4 regions of the Paenibacillus sp. LjRoot153 genome follow, and region 2 is predicted to be linked to each of the others. Evidence: predicted binding sites of a transcription regulator. Region 2 holds the regulator's gene; each other region holds the start of a gene.
The links. Region 2 encodes Rex, which represses fermentation and respiration genes when NADH is low (regulators of the CRP and FNR family bind a similar motif). Its sites were predicted from a motif close to TTGTGAAATATTTCACAA; they were not measured.
Positions count from the first base shown of each region.

Region 1: nirB (nitrite reductase large subunit NirB) is a predicted target of Rex. The motif match lies at 1,822-1,839, and genes of this name have one in related genera.
Region 3: ACSQ8P_RS09100 (nitrate/nitrite transporter) is a predicted target of Rex. The motif match lies at 2,393-2,410, and genes of this name have one in related genera.
Region 4: adhE (bifunctional acetaldehyde-CoA/alcohol dehydrogenase) is a predicted target of Rex. The motif match lies at 1,649-1,666, and genes of this name have one in related genera.

Region 1 covers NZ_CAXUQH020000001.1:4,542,696-4,546,917, forward strand. The annotation lists gene nirB (nitrite reductase large subunit NirB) at 1-1,653, opposite strand, end outside; gene ACSQ8P_RS19440 (GNAT family N-acetyltransferase) at 2,261-2,722, shown strand; gene ACSQ8P_RS19445 (alpha-galactosidase) at 2,798-4,222, opposite strand, start outside.
Region 2 covers NZ_CAXUQH020000001.1:5,011,000-5,015,221, reverse strand. The annotation lists gene dinG (ATP-dependent DNA helicase DinG) at 1-1,149, shown strand, start outside; gene ACSQ8P_RS21690 (redox-sensing transcriptional repressor Rex) at 1,153-1,773, shown strand; gene ACSQ8P_RS21685 (anion permease) at 1,828-2,829, opposite strand; gene ACSQ8P_RS21680 (DUF47 domain-containing protein) at 2,889-3,515, opposite strand; gene ACSQ8P_RS21675 (amidohydrolase) at 3,774-4,222, shown strand, end outside.
Region 3 covers NZ_CAXUQH020000001.1:2,065,269-2,069,490, reverse strand. The annotation lists gene nirB (nitrite reductase large subunit NirB) at 1-861, opposite strand, end outside; gene ACSQ8P_RS09100 (nitrate/nitrite transporter) at 1,136-2,377, opposite strand; gene ACSQ8P_RS09095 (ANTAR domain-containing response regulator) at 2,842-3,492, shown strand; gene ACSQ8P_RS09090 (anthranilate phosphoribosyltransferase) at 3,489-4,222, shown strand, end outside.
Region 4 covers NZ_CAXUQH020000001.1:1,277,829-1,282,050, forward strand. The annotation lists gene ACSQ8P_RS05700 (hypothetical protein) at 1-159, opposite strand, end outside; gene ACSQ8P_RS05705 (DoxX family membrane protein) at 312-836, shown strand; gene mobA (molybdenum cofactor guanylyltransferase) at 952-1,581, shown strand; gene adhE (bifunctional acetaldehyde-CoA/alcohol dehydrogenase) at 1,806-4,222, shown strand, end outside.

The DNA of each region.
Region 1 (4,222 bases), 470 kb from region 2:
ATTACGCTCGTTCACGAAACGAGACTCTCTTTCGTCCTCATGCTCTTCCGGCCACACCATACCCAAATAGTAATTCAATGCTGGACGACACTTGGAGCACCCTTCTGTATTGGACCATTCAAGAACGTTCATAACTTCTTTCGTAGTCGTAAGTTGCATCGTGCGAATCGCTTCTACAACTTCGTCTCGCCCGAGCGTTGTACAACCGCAAATCCCTTCCTTGACGGTTTTCACACCGTCTGCACCAAGGACATAAGTCAGCACATCGGCTACAAGTGGCTTACACCCTCCGCAAGAAGCGGAAGCTTTCGTGCATGCTTTGATATCATTAACGCTGGAGCAGCCTTTCTCTTGAATCGCTTGGACAATGGCCCCTTTGGAAACTCCATTACAACCACATACAATCTCGTCTGCGCTCATGCCAGCAACTAAATCAACTCCAGACTTCGTCTTGCCTCCACCATCGCCTAGGAGTACTGTCTTTTCTTTGCCTGTTACATCCTCGCCGTTGCGGATCATAGCGAACAATCTTGAACCATCGCTGATGTCACCGAACAAGACAGCCCCGATCACTTTCCCATCACGAATGACAACCTTCTTATAGATGCCATCAAAATCATCTTGTACACGAACTGCACGCGTACCTGGTTTATCTGCATACTCACCTGCGGAGAAGACGTCAACACCAGAAACTTTGAGCTTCGTAGAAACGACGGAACCTTGATAACCATCCGTACTAACACCTGCTAAACGCTTCGCAAGAACTGCTCCTTGCTCATATAGGGGCGCCACTAGACCGTATGCAACACCACGATGCTCTGTACATTCGCCAATGGAGTATATATGCGGGACACTCGTTTCAAGGAAATCATTGACAACTATGCCTCGATTGATTTCAATGCCACTGTTCTTCGCAAGTGCCATATTAGGTCTAATCCCAACAGCCATCACGATAAGATCAGCATCTACCTCTGAACCATCCGTAAAACGAAGTCCAGTTACCCGTTTTTTGCCTAGAATGGTTTCACTATTTTTCTTGAGCAGGAACTTCATCCCTTGTTGCTCTAATTCTTGTTGCAGCATCAAGGATGCGGTTCTGTCGAGTTGAAGATTCATTAAGTATTCGTTGATATGCACGACGGAGACTTCCATATTCAGGTTCAGCAATCCGCGTGCTGCTTCAAGCCCGAGTAGACCGCCGCCGATCACTACTGCTTTTTTGTATTTCTTGGCGGTTTCCATCATCGTCTCGCAATCCCCAATATCGCGGAACGCAATCACACCTTCTTTGTCTGCACCAGGCAGTGGGAGCATGAATGGCAGTGATCCAGTTGCCAGAATCAGTTCATCGTAGCCTACTGTAATTCCAAGATCTGTACTGACGAGCTTGCGTTCCGTATCTATCTTGTTAACGGTATGACCCGTATGCAATGTAATGTTGTTGTCTGTGTACCAAGACCAATCATTAATGACGATATCCTTCATATCCGCATCTCCAGCCAATACAGATGAGAGCAGGATACGGTTATAGTTTGGATGAGGTTCTTTCCCAAAGATCGTGATTTCGTATGAGTTAGGTGCAAGTTTTAGCAATTGCTCTATACAGTTAACTCCAGCCATGCCATTTCCAACTAAAACTATTTTTTTCTTCATCCTATTTCACGCTCCCATTCGAATTTAACTAACATGATGAGTAATGTTATATCTCTATTGTGTTGTAATAAGGATAATCGTTTAGTTGTGTAAAATTATCTAACATTTGCTTCTTGTTATCAATATACGCTGTATCATCGTATTTTTCAACAAAAATTTGCCAAATTGTTGTGATTAAGTACACATAATTTGAAAAACACGAATATTAATTCATTTTTATTGGTATTTTGTACGTGTTTTATCCAATGTTTCCGCTTCCACTCAAAATTGCCTACAATATTGACATACGTAAATTTGAAAATGACTTTAACTCATGTCATGTTACATAACAATTATTGAAGAGACATTTTGCATTCACACAGATTATCCATCCAACTTTTTACAAAAACAAATTCAACTTCATTCATTTTCTAAAAGCAAATTGGAATTGTATTGTTTGAAAACCACACTCAACTGCAAATCCATGTTAGATTTAATTGAAATTGTCACGGAAATATTTAAAAAATTATGATTTTCTATAAGAAAAGGTTATTTGTTATCAGAATTACGTTAGTTTATATTACATATATACCTAATTTGTTTTTTTGGGAAAGAGGAGGAAAACTTTATGATCAAAACGCGGCGCTACTCCACGTTGGATACGGATGATTTATGGAGGATTCATTTATTAGTCATCTCTGAGGCAAAAGTAGAACCTACTCATCAGCATTACCATGATATTTTGCATATACCTGAACAGTATTTGAAAGATGGCGGTGAATTTCTGGTGGGTACAGGACCAGACGGTAATGTGTTAGCCATGGGCGGCTTAAAGCTGTTAAAGGAAGGTAAAGCCGAAATTAAGCGTCTTCGTGTTCACCCTAGTCACCAGAAGAAGGGCTATGGTCAACAAATACTTTCCCAATTGGAACAAAAGGCCAGAGAACTTGGCATCAACCACCTTATTCTTGACACGCTATCCAATCAACTCGGTGCTCAAAAGTTATTTATGAAAAACGGCTACCAGCAAAAAGGTCCAGCAACCATAGATGGTTTCGACGTCTTTCTATATGAAAAGGCACTAGTATAAGTAAGGTAACAAAAAAAGAGGTTGGCCCCATGTCATTTAAGACAATAGGCCAACCTCTTCTGTGTTGTTCAACATTTATTTGGAACTCGATGATGTGTCGTACCGATACAAGACGAAAGTAAAAGGTGCTGGTCGGGTGACCACATATTCTCCTTGTGGTGTCGATTCCCAGACCATTTGAAGCTGCGTGCGCGGAATGAGCACCTCATCTTTTACATCCATTCGCAGCAACTCGGTTACGTTCACCACACCACTCACGCCCCAAAGTTTCATAGCTGCAGTGTCAGATTCGTGCAGTTCACGGAAGATGAGGACATAACCATGCGTTAGGCCGCAAATACTTTGCAATCCTGTCCAGCTGGCACCAGATGGTTCTTCACCTATAGGTAAAACTTGTCCAGATAAGATATCAGCATGATTTGGCTTCAACGCCTGAATGATCGTAGACAAACAATCTATTTGCTGATCCGTTAAACTCGTTAGTTCCATCCAAGCTAATGGATTCGAGAAAGCTGTTGCTGCGAACGCATAGACTTGCCCGCATGCGTCCGGAGCTAACGGATCTTCCGCATAGTTATCCGTGTTGCGATTCACATTCAAGAATTCCATTTGCAGCCTTGAAGATGGCAGATAAGGAGCTAACATCCAAAGATTGCGAAGCGTCCAATGCGGATAATAATTTTTCCAATCGGTGTAGCGATTTTCAAGAAAGATACTGCCATATTGAGTTTGCCCAAAGTAACCTAGTCTCTTCTGAGCAGTCGTATCGATATTGAAATCAACTTGTCCATTGGTCGCTTTCTGGACGAATCGCATCATTTTCAGTAACCTAATCTCTCCCAGCTTAGAGCGTATTTCAATCCCATCTAATTTAAATGCACGAATATTGTAATTTCTATGTAGATTCAATAAGGTAGCAATGTCCTTTTCCCAATTCAAATAGTCATGGACCGAGTCTGGTGAGTACCATAAACCTAAAGCAACCCCAAGTTCCCGGGCAAGCGAAACTATAGGTGTGAGACCGTTCGGAAATCTGTCCGGATGTACCTCCCAGAAATCTCCATCACCGCTATAATAATCGCTCCACAGCCCTCCATTCGACTTCGTTGCTGCTAGTACGGAATTGCTCGTTACTCCCTTTTGCCAACCGTCGTCAATTTGCATGATGCTTAATCCAAGAGCGGCTGCTGCCTTCAATTCTTTAATCAAAAATGTCTCACCGATGGCACCATCTTTCGAGCGATCCCCCCATGTATTGCTCATCATGAAGCTATCCCTAACCGTATTGTGATCACGAAGATTCCGATGATACGTTTGAAGTAAATGATATCCGCCGAGCATAGTTCCATCATAAACACCAACGGTTACTCCATAAGAGGTGATTTCTTCCGTTTGTTGGAGATCTTCTTCACTGACCCCCGTCCCTTCCAGGCTCAAACTCTTCCCTCGAAATTGAAATTCCATGCGAGAGTTATCAAAGATCCCGAGTTGTGTTGGACC
Region 2 (4,222 bases):
CTGCGTTTGAAGCCTGATACACTGCCTGCTAATTGGCGTGAGCTTTTGATCATGGAGGATAACATTTATTTAAATGCGAATGAACTCTTGCGAACTTTGGATAAATTGTTGAATGAGTTAAAGGAACAGCAGGATGGGCTTGGTGTTCAAGGGTTAGTGACCGATCTGAATGGTACCGTGAAAGAACTATATGCACATCGTGATGCGCTTCATTTCTTTATGAAAATGGCAGATGAGGGGTATGTCTACTGGGTCGAAGCCGGCACGTATGCGAAAGCCAAATCAGTCCAGTTGAACTCAGTACCAACAGACGTGAGCGGGTTGCTGCAGCAGCATTTTTTTGAAACGAAAGACAGTATTATTCTGACCTCCGCAACGCTTTCGGTGAATAAATCGTTTCAATACTCGGCGGAGCAACTAGGATTAGCCATTCCAGAGGACGAAGAGACAGGTAAGCTCAAAACGGTTCAGTTGCCATCTCCTTTTAACTATCGTGAGCAAGCTTTGGTCGTCATTCCACGTGATTTCCCAACGATTAAGGGAGCGGGTGACCCTGTTTTTATCGAAGCACTGATCAACTCTCTGAGTGATGTGGCACAGGTGACGAAGGGGCGTATGCTGGTACTTTGTACATCGAATCGGATGTTGAAGCTCGTGCATGCAGGCATGAAGGAGAAGCTGAGTCCGCATGGCATCACAGTGCTTGGACAGGGTGTAGACAGTGGCAATCGGAGTAAGTTGACCCGGATGTTCCAAGATAACAAAATGTGCGTGCTGCTGGGTACTAGCTCGTTCTGGGAAGGTGTGGATATTCCCGGGGATGCTCTTAGCTGTTTAGCCATCATCCGTCTACCCTTCCAGCCGCCTAATCATCCACTGGTCGAAGCCAAGTGTGAAAATATCAAGAAGCGGAATGAAAATCCGTTCATGAAATTTTCTGTCCCACAAGCTGTCATTCGCTTTAAGCAGGGGTTTGGTCGACTTGTTCGTAGAGCGTCAGACAAAGGGATCGTTATTATCTATGACACACGAGTTATTGAAACGTATTATGGCAAGCATTTCCTCTACTCGTTGCCTGGTCCGAAGATCGAGCATATGACATGTGAACAAATGTTACCGAGGATCGAGCAGTGGATGGGGGGAGCCTAAGACGTGAAAACACAAAAAATTTCGGAAGCTGTTGTCCGCAGATTACCTATCTATTTACGTTATCTAAACGAGTTGCAAATGAACAATGTTTCCACGGTTTCTTCTCAGGATTTAGGTCAAAAGTTAGATCTGAATCCTGCTCAAATTAGGAAGGATTTAGCTTATTTTGGCGAGTTTGGCAAAAAAGGAATCGGCTATGATATCAATTATTTGATCGAGAAGATTCGCCAGATTCTTAAATTAGATCGACATATTCAAGTTGCGCTCGTTGGCGCAGGAAACTTAGGCAGAGCACTTTGCAATTATAATACGTACCTACGAAATGATATGAAAATTGTGGCTTTATTCGATGCTATGCCATCTAAGACAGGCGAAGTGATTAATAACTTAGTTGTGCTCCCCATGGATAAAATGAAGTCGGTTATGTCTGAGCTTGGCGTGCGGATCGGTATTATAACCGTTCCCGCGGCCGAAGCACAGAATGTAGCGAATGAATTCGTAGCTTGTGGCATTGAAGCGATCTTAAACTTTGCTCCCGTCATCATTAAAGTACCTCCAGATGTTCGAGTGCATTATGCGGATTTCACGACAGAGCTTCAGAGCTTGGCCTATTATCTCGATTAGCATGAAAAAGGCACGACCCGCGCAGCTTCAGCGGGTCGTGCCTTTGATTGTTTATTACATAATTAAACGGAATATCGCAAAGTACAGCGTATACGCAAGAACCATTGAGATTGGAATGGTAATAATCCAAGTGATTAACATGCGACCTACTGTACCCCATTGTACTTCATGGAAACGCATGACACTGCCTGTCCCGATGATCGCTGAGGAAATGACATGTGTTGTAGATAATGGTTTACCGATGAAGGTTGAGATTTGAATGACGATTGAAGATGTTAAATCGGCAGCAAAACCGTTAATCGGTTCAATTTTAACAATTTTACCTGAGACCGTTTTAATGATGCGCCATCCGCCAATTGATGTTCCAAGACCCATCGCGAGGGCTGCAGCAATCTTTACCCAAATCGGCACATTCAAATCATCTTGTACACCGGCAGCAACGAGACCAAATACGATAATCCCCATCGCTTTTTGCGCATCGTTACCACCGTGGGAGTACGAAAGTAATCCGGCAGAAATGATTTGAAGCGTACGAAATCCACGATTTAGCTTGGACCGGGAGGTATTCCCTGACCAAAGCACGATGTATTTGATCAATACCATGATGAGATAACCTAGAACGAAAGCGATAATTGGTGATAAAATGAGAATGATAATAATTTGTGTGAAACCACTCCAGTTTACGCCATTGAAGCCTGCTCCCGCGATTACCGCACCAGCTAAGGCACCAAGCAACGTGTGGGAGGACGAAGATGGAATTGACAAGTACCAGGTAAGCAGGTTCCATATGATTGCCGCGAGTAAGGCAGCAATAACAATCTCAACACCATTCTCGATCTTAGCGGGATTGGCAATACTTCCACCTACTGTTTTGGCTACCTCAGAAGAAACCATGGCGCCAACGAAATTAAGTGAAGCAGCCATAAATATAGCGACTCGAGGACTTAATGCTCGGGTAGAAATTGAAGTCGCAATCGCATTAGCTGTATCGTGGAATCCGTTGATGAAGTCGAATAGCAGGGCTAGTGCAACGATTATGATCAAATAAGTTAACATGAATTCCTCCTAGCGTTTTCCAATCGGAAAACTATCTTCGTACACCAGGACATCTCGTCTTAGGAGTAACGAAGTACTACACTGTCTAGAATGTTAGCCACATCTTCGCAAGCATCGGTTGTTTCTTCCAAACGCTCGTAAATTTCTTTGAGTTTAAAATCTTCGTACACGTCTTTACGTGTTATAAAAATTTGACGGATCCCTTCGCGCATCAAGCGATCTCCATCATTCTCAAGCTTATTTATAGCAACGGTGTGCTCCGGAATTTGCATATACTTTTTCTTTGCTAAAAGCTTAAAAGCATCTAACATATGTTGACAGGAATCTACAATCACACCTGAGAAATCTTTCATGTAGGAATCCGTATGAGAAACATTCAAATAGTCGAAACGAGCAATCGTAGCTTCAATACCATCGGTAACATCATCGACCTTGGACGCTAGAATCATAATATCTTCTCGATCAATCGGCGTGATAAATACTTTGTTTAATCCTCTGAAGATGTCATGTGTGATGGAGTCTCCTGCATGTTCAAGATCATGAATCGCTTTAACATACTCAATTGGGGGTTTATCACCCATCATTGCCGTGCGAAACAGTTGAGCTGTTTGCAAAGCGTTCTCTGCAGCACGAATAAGAAGTTGCAAGAAATCGACTTCGTTCTTTCTGGTGAATAACGTTGTCATAGAATCCTCCTAATTTTTACTATATGTACAAGTTTTTGAACGAATTTGTGAATTGAAAATGACCAAATTGTAGAAAAAACTCACAATGTTTAAAGTATCATATTCATTGGGGCTAAAGCAACGAAAATTCCGTGACAATTTACAATTTCTCAACATCATAGGAATCGTACGCTGCTTCCTTGATTTTACAAGCTTGAAGATGTAAAGTTTATGGAGCAGTAGCTGTTTATAGAATGAGCATAGAGAGGGTTTTTTACTATGAAAAAAACAATAATTTTAAATGGTAATTTTATTTCTAATAAGGAAGACAAAACATCTATAAAAGGCTGTATGGTTATCGAAGCCAGTCAAATTACATACATCGGGGCAGAAGTCCCCGAACCAATAGAGAATTATGATGAAGTGATTGACGGAACGAATAAGCTGTATATGCCAGGCCTAGTGAATACACATGGACATGCTGCGATGTCATTGCTTCGCGGTTATGGTGACGACCTTGCGCTGCAAGTATGGTTAGAGGAAAAAATGTGGCCGATGGAAGGGAAATTCACTTCGCAGGATGTCAAATGGGGAACGCGGTTGTCGATCCTTGAAATGATCAAAGGCGGCACAACGACATTTGTCGATATGTACGACCATATGAATGAAGTTGCCTTGGCGGTTGAAGAGTCGGGTATGCGCGGCGTTTTGACCCGCGGTGTGATCGG
Region 3 (4,222 bases), 2.9 Mb from region 2:
AGCGATGCCTCTGTGCATCGCACATTCACCAACGGCGTACACATTCGGTACGTTAGTTTGCAAGTAGTCATTCACAATGATGCCTGGGTTACATTCAATGCCAGCTTCTTTCGCAAGGGCTACATTAGGACGAATACCAACAGCCATAACAATCAGATCAGCTTCGGCAATCGTGCCATCCTTAAATTTAAGGCCCGTTACCCGTTTGTCTCCTACAATTTCTGCCGATTGCTTCTCTAACAAGAAGTTGATGCCTTGCTCTTCAAGAGCAGCTTGCAGCATTTTGGATGCCGTCCGATCAAGTTGACGTTCCATAATCGTATCAACGATATGAACGACATCGACTTTCATACCGAGATTAAGGAAGCCACGCGCTGCTTCTAAGCCTAGCAATCCGCCGCCGATGACAATCGCTTTCTTGTACTTGGTAGCCGACTCAATCATGATTTCACAATCACGGATCGTTCTGTAGGCCATGACGCCTTCTTTGTCTGCACCTGGCATAGGAATCATGAATGGATTAGAGCCTGTTGCCAAAATTAATTTATCATAGGGAACGGTCAGACCTTTATCGCTCGTTACAGTTTGGGCCAGTGTGTCAATGCCGGTGATTGTTTGATTCGTATATAAGGTAATGTTATTGTTCGCATACCATTCATAAGGGTGGATAACGATATCCTCAACTTTTGAATCGCCGGAGAGCACATAGGACAACAAGATTCTATTGTAGTTGGGATGCGGTTCACTACCGAAAATCGTAACCTCATATTTATCTGGCGTCAGTTTTAATAAATGTTCTACGGCGTTAACTCCCGCCATTCCGTTTCCGACCAGGACTAGCTTCTCTTTTTTGACTGTCATTGTGATCATCCTTCCATCCATTTACTATGGCATTCAATTGAATTTAGGTAGTTGTGAAAAAAGGGTCATTTAGGAGCAAAGCTCCCAAATGACAAATTTGGGATATGGAGCTTGAGCAGTTCAACTACGAAAGCATAAAACGTAAACTTTCGTATCTACTGCAAAGACGCTAGTCGTAACGTCTTTGCCCATACAGCCTGATGAGCAAGCTGCATGAGCAAAAACTTTACATTTGCCGCTGACCAAGTAAAATCAGCGGCGCCATATGTCTATGTTAAGCCTGAACTGTATCTATGCTTGTTGGAGCTGCTTTTACTTTGCCGCCTTCGCCAATCCAAGTACGTTTCCATTGCCCTTGAACAACCGCAATAATGACGATACAGCTGAGTGCAATTCCACTAAGAATCAGAAAGCCTGGTGTAAAAGAACCCGTGGATAGCTTTAGGTTTCCAAGAATTTTAGGCAAGAAGTAACCACCTAATCCCCCTGCTGCTCCCACAATTCCTGTCATAACACCAATTTCCGATTTGAAACGCTGTGGCACTAATTGGAACACCGAACCATTTCCCATTCCGAAAGCCATCATAGCGACAAAGAGCATGACTGTTGTCAATGAAAGTGCAGGAAGCGTTGAGATACCTGCCATCATTAAACCAACAACACCGTAAAGAACCATTAACATGCGAATTCCGCCAAGCTTATCTGCGAGCCAACCACCTACGGGACGGAAGAAGCTGCCTCCGATGACGCAAAGCGTTGTAAAATCTGCAGCACGTACAGGTGAAAGTCCATATTGCGTATTAAAGAAAATCGTAAGATAAGATGCCATTCCTACAAAACCACCGAAAGTTACACTGTAGAAAATACAGAACAACCACGAATCCTTCTGTTTCAAAACTTTACCGTACTCTGCAATCGTTTTTGGTGCTGGTTTATTGGGACTATCCTTTGCCAAAATACTAAATACAACCAGGGTTAACGCGATTGGAATCATGGCAATACCGAAAACAACGTGCCAGTCTCCATAATGTTGTGCTAACCGATTTGCAAACAAGGTAGCGAAAATCGTTCCGCTATTGCCTGCCCCTGCAATACCCATTGCTAATCCTTGATACTGCGGCGGGTACCAGCTGCTGGCGAGCGGCAGTGCTGCAGCAAAGCTTGCTCCTGCGATACCAAGCATCAGTGCTACGAAATACATGTCTCCCATTGTGTTAGCGAACTGCCATCCCCAGAATAATGGTATTAGGGTAAGAGAAAGTCCAATCTGTCCTGTTAGTTTAGGACCAATCTTATCTGTTAGTACGCCAAGTACTAATCGTAGGACCGCCCCCCCCAAAGTTGGTAAAGCAACCAAATTTGCTTTCTGTGCGGCATCCAACCCAAAATCTTTGGCAAGGATGACTGCTAGCGGTCCAAGAAGTACCCAAACCATGAAGCTCATGTCAAAATACAAAAATGAACTGAACAAAGACCCTTTGTGCCCCACTTGCATAAAACTTTTCCGATCTACCATGCAATCCCTCTCCTTTTGTGAGGCTTTTCGCCTTCTTTTTGTCCTATCCATTTTTTTGACTGCACGTTGACAGAAAAGGCCGACAAACATACCCTATCAAACACGGGATGTTTATCGGCCTCATTGCCACTGCTGCCACTTCCTCGTGAACAGCATGATAGATGTAGTTTTTTCATTACAATGAACATAAAAAGCCTATCCAGTTACGTATTTGTAAGGGGATAGGCGCCGTTGCCTTCGTCAGGTGGCACATCATTGTGCCGATTTCTTAACTTGATTATACGATGAGCTCAATCCTATGTCAATAAACTTAACACAAAAAAATTATCATAGAGAATCCATGTAGCATATCGACAAATTTCAGGTGCATATGCTATAGTATTGCCGTATAATAATACCAAATAAGACCTAAACCTAACATGTACTTGTCATGAGTTGAAGTTATTCAAGATGGAGGTATTCCCATGTTACAATCATTCATTCTGGTCGACGAGTTCATGACTACTCGCTCAGCTACCTCCGCTGAGCCCTCACATGCTGTTCGAACGGAAGACATTCAAGGAAAAGAATCTTTGCCTGATGAAATCATGAAGAATCTGGGGTTCCGCATTTATACTTCATCTAATATGAAAGAAATTTCCTTTATCATCCCCAAGGTCGATGCTGTATTATTATCAGTAGGTCCTGAACAAGTCACAGATTGGCGTGTACGCTTGCTCGCACAGCGGAGTCTTCCAATGTTCTGGTGGTGTGATACGCATACTTTTCCTTCAAATGAATGTAAGATGGATGCGGGAATTGATGGCTTGATCGGTCCCAGAATGAGCCCTTTGGAAATTCATTGTGCTTTGATACTGGGTGTGAACCATTATTTCCAACGAACCGAGTGGCATCAGGAGCGCGAACAACTGCTGTCCAAACTCGAAGAACGTAAATGGGTTGATCAGGCGAAGCGAATTTTATGCGATATCAAAGGTATCTCGGAAGCTGAGGCTTATGACTTCCTCCGTAAACAAGCTATGAATGAACGTAAGCGTATGGTCGACGTCGCAACCTCCATCGTCAAGGTATATCAGATACTACAGGATCAGAACAAAGGGGGCCGCAAACGATGATATCCTTATTAAAAGAAGTAGGCCGCGGTAAACGCGGAGCCAGAGACCTTTCCTATGAAGAAGCTGCTCAAGCAGCTGAACTCATTCTAACCGGTGCAGCCACGCAAGCTCAGATCGGTGCTTTTCTTGTAGCAGAACGAATTAAAATGGAATCACCTGATGAAATCAAAGCCTTTATTCATGCATTGCGACAACATATTAGCACTTATCCTATGCCTGGAAGTATGGACTGTGCAGGTCCCTATGACGGTCGCACACGCACGTTTATCGCGACATTACCGACCGCATTCGTACTCGCAGCATGCGGATTACCTACTACGCTGCACGGCAGCCCGAGTATGCCGCCAAAATGGGGCATCACCTTGTCCGATGTGCTTGCGGCAATGGGAGTTAATGCGCTTGAAGCATCACGCGAAGCATTGGTTTCTGCTGCAGCGCGAACAGGCTTCTTGTTTACACCGACCGAAAGCTGGTGTGGGCCGCTTGGTGAGCTGCGCGAAATCCGCAAAGAGCTCGGTTTGAGAACCGTGTTCAATACGGCGGAAAAACTGCTGCGCTTCACAGAGGCTCCTTATATGGCAGTCGGTGTGTTTCACGGAACTGTTTTTGAGAAAATCACGAATTTGCTCATTGATATAGGTGTTTCTCGCGGTATTGTGGTACAGGGTATGGAAGGCTCGGAGGACTTAGGTGTCGATAAACGTACACGAACCTACCTCATTCAAGACGG
Region 4 (4,222 bases), 3.7 Mb from region 2:
TTTATCTTCAAGAATTACGTCGTGGCCACAATCCCTAAGGCATTGTTCATAATCTATCAAGGTAGGCTTTTGATTCTCCTCCAAGAAAATAATGCCCCTTAATAAGGAACTTTTATCATGGTGGATTACTTTAAAATGAACTGTAAATTCTCTCTTCATAAATTGGACCAGCTCCCTGTTCTCGCACAAGATCAAAGATTAATTAAATTCATTATAAATAAGATAAATGTAGGAAGCTGTGATTATTATCACTTACACGTCACTCTCTTCGATCTACAATAAAAGCATAAAGGACGAAGGAGATGGTTCAAATGATGAAATGGTTAAGGGAAAATAACTACGCTGCAATGCTCTTGACGATCATTCGTTTGTATGTCGGTTGGGAATGGATGATAGCAGGATGGCACAAAATCACAGGTGAAAAAGCTTTCGACGCTACAGGATATCTAAAAGGAGCAATTGCTAAACCAGTTCTTGAAAGCGGAACGACAGATATGGTTTATGCGAATTATGTTGCTTTCTTGAAAAATTTTGCTCTACCGCATGTTGGGTGGTTTAACGTTATGGTTCCTTGGGGGGAATTATTGGTTGGTTTGGGTCTACTGTTAGGTGCGTTGACTACTGTAGCAATTTTCTTCGGCTTAATGATGAATTTTATGTATATGTTTGCTGGTACTGTCAGCAGTAATCCATGGTTAATGCTTCTGGGATTCTTCATATTAGCGGCAGGCGCTAATGCAGGTAAATTTGGTGTGGACCATATGATCCTTCCCTACTTACACAAGTGGTTGGATAAGATCTTAGAACTGTTCCATTTAAAAGCAAAATTCAGATAAGATGAGGGCCTAATCCAATGATAAATAGTGATAACACCTGTTCTTTCTACTCCGTAATCTGAGAGTAAGAGTGGGTGTTTTTTCATTAACTATATATTAATTTGAAAGGGAAGTGATGGGTATGCTTTCAGGAGTTATTTTGGCTGGTGGAGCAAACCGTCGAATGAACGGAGAACTGACGGCATTACTCCCGTTTGGCGGAAAGCCTCTTATTGTCCGGCAGATAGATTGTATGAGGGAAATATGCGATGAGTTGATTATTGTTACCAATGATCCCAAGCCCTATCTAAATAAAGTCGATCGTTCCGTTCGTATTATTACGGATTTTTTTGCAGGTCATGGCCCTCTTGGTGGTATGCACGCCGCATTATCTCTAGCTATACATACTTCCGTCTGGGTAGTCGGGTGCGATATGCCCTTTATTTCTAGTAAAGCAGCGCAGTTGTTGATGCAAAGAAAACTGGATGGATTTGAGGCCGTTGTTCCTTTGGTGGCCAGCGAGCTTTACCCATTACATGGCATTTATGACCGAGCCTGTGCGTCCCACATCGCGCATTTATTAAATCAAGGGGAAACCAAAGTTTCTGCCTTGCTAAACCATGTTTTTTGGAGCGAACTAGGGGAGCGTTTCTTACTTGAGAACGGCGTTGATTTGAATTTTGTTTCCAATATCAAAACGTTTGAGGAATACGAGGCCATGGGCTTTGTAGTACATGTTCAAAAGGATTCATCACTTGGTAATTAACAAAATGTAGCGGAAGCAAGGCAGCGATTTTATGAAAATAGAACTGCTGCCTTTTCTATAAATTAGAATGTGAAATTATTCACAATAAATTCAAAGAAGAAATCGCTTTAACCTCTCGTTATGTGATTTTTATCATAGTTAGGGTTCCTGATTAAGCTTAATCTAAGAGTAGAACAACAAGGTAACGGCTTCACATGGAATGAAAATAAAGGAGTGAATAAACCATGACAACCAAAGAAGCGAAGATGAATGAACGGATTTCAGCGCAAGAGGAAGTCAACCAACTGGTGGCCAGAGCGAAAGAAGCACAGCAGCAATTTCTAAAGCTAGATCAAGATCAGGTAGACCATGTCATTCAGCAAATGGCATTAGCCGGCATCGATAGGCACATGGTTCTCGCCAAGCTTGCTGTGGAGGAAACCGGTCGTGGCGTGTATGAAGATAAAATCACCAAGAATCTATTTGCTACTGAATATATTTACCACAGCATTAAAAATAACAAGACGGTCGGTGTGATTGAGGAAAATACGTATGAGAACTACCGAATGGTGGCTGAGCCCGTGGGCATTATCGCTGGTGTTACGCCTGTAACCAATCCGACTTCGACGACGATGTTCAAATCATTGATTGCAACCAAAACCCGTAATCCGATCATATTCGCCTTCCACCCGTCTGCGCAACAATCAAGTGCTGCGGCAGCAGCGACATTACTGGATGCGGCAGTTAAGGCCGGCGCGCCAGAGCATTGTATTCAATGGGTGAAGCATCCATCTGTGGAAGCTACGCAGTTGCTGATGAATCATCCCGATGTGGCGCTAGTTCTAGCTACTGGAGGCTCTTCCATGGTGAAGGCAGCCTATAGCACCGGTAAGCCTGCTTTGGGCGTCGGACCTGGTAATGTTCCTTGCTTCATAGAGAAGACAGCGAATTTGCAGCAGGCTGTGAATGACTTGATCCTATCCAAGACCTTTGATAACGGCATGATTTGCGCCTCCGAACAAGCAGTCATTATTGAGGAACCGGTCTATGCGGAAACAAAAAAATTGATGGTGGATCAGGGCTGTTACTTTTTAAATAAAGAAGAAACAGAAGCGGTCTCCAAACTGGTAATTAACAGTGAGAAATGTGCGGTGAACGCGGTTATCGTGGGTCAATCTGCTGTGAAAATTGCTGAGATGGCTGGTATTCAGGTGCCTGTGAATACGAAAATGCTAGTCGCGGAACTAGCGGGTGTCGGTGAGGCCTACCCATTGTCAGCTGAAAAGCTAAGCCCCGTACTCGCTTGTTACAAAGTGAAGAACGCGGAGCAAGGCATTGACAGGGCTGTGGAAGTGGTGAAATTCGGAGGCATGGGACATTCCTCTGTCATTCACTCACAGAATACAGAGGTCATACAGGCATTCTCCAATAAGCTTCAAACGGGACGTGTGATTGTTAATTCACCTTCCACACATGGCGCTATTGGGGACATTTATAATACGAATTTGCCATCCTTGACACTAGGTTGCGGTTCATACGGACATAATTCCACGACCTCTAATGTGAGCGCGGTGAATCTAATCAATGTGAAACGGGTTGCTTACCGTACGGTCAATATGCAGTGGTTCAAGATACCGCCGAAGATTTATTTTGAAAAGGGAGCTACTCAGTATTTAGAGAAAATGCCTGACATTACTCGGGTGATGATTGTCACGGATCCGATGATGGTGAAGCTCGGTTATGTAGAGCGTGTAGAATACTACCTCCGCAAACGGCAGCTTCCCGTCTATATCGAAGTGTTCTCGGATGTAGAGCCTGATCCGTCTGTTGAAACCATAGAACGCGGCCAGGCACAGATGGCAAGCTTCCAGCCGGATTGCATTATCGCCTTGGGCGGCGGGTCACCAATGGATGCGGCTAAAGCGATGTGGCTGTTCTATGAATACCCAGATACTAGCTTTGATGCCTTAAAGCAAAAATTCATGGATATCCGTAAACGGGTTTACAAATATCCGCGTCTGGGACGCAAAGCGAAATTTGTCGCGATTCCTACGACTTCGGGTACAGGTTCGGAAGTGACGTCTTTCGCTGTAATTACAGATAAAGAAAAAGGCAATACAAAGTACCCGCTTGCTGATTATGAGCTTACACCGGATGTTGCCATCATTGATCCTGATTACGTGTACAGCTTACCGAAGACAGCGGTAGCAGACACCGGTATGGATGTCCTAACGCACGCCATTGAATCGTATGTGTCTGTGATGGCGAATGATTATTCCGATGGTATGGCGATGAAAGCCATCCAATTAGTGTTCCAAAACTTAGAGAAATCGTATGCCACAGGAGATCCTATTGCCCGTGAGAAAATGCATAATGCCTCAACCATTGCCGGTATGGCCTTCGCGAATGCTTTCCTGGGTATTAATCACAGCTTGGCGCATAAATGGGGCGGCGAGTATCACACCGCACATGGACGTACCAACGCGATTTTGATGCCGCATGTCATTCGCTATAATGCTCAAAAGCCGACGAAGTTTACTTCGTTCCCGAAATACGATCACTTCGTAGCCGACCAACGCTATGCTGAAATCGCGCGCATGCTGGGGCTTCCAGCTAATACAACGGAAGAAGGCGTGAACAGCCTTATCGAGGCGATCCGCAA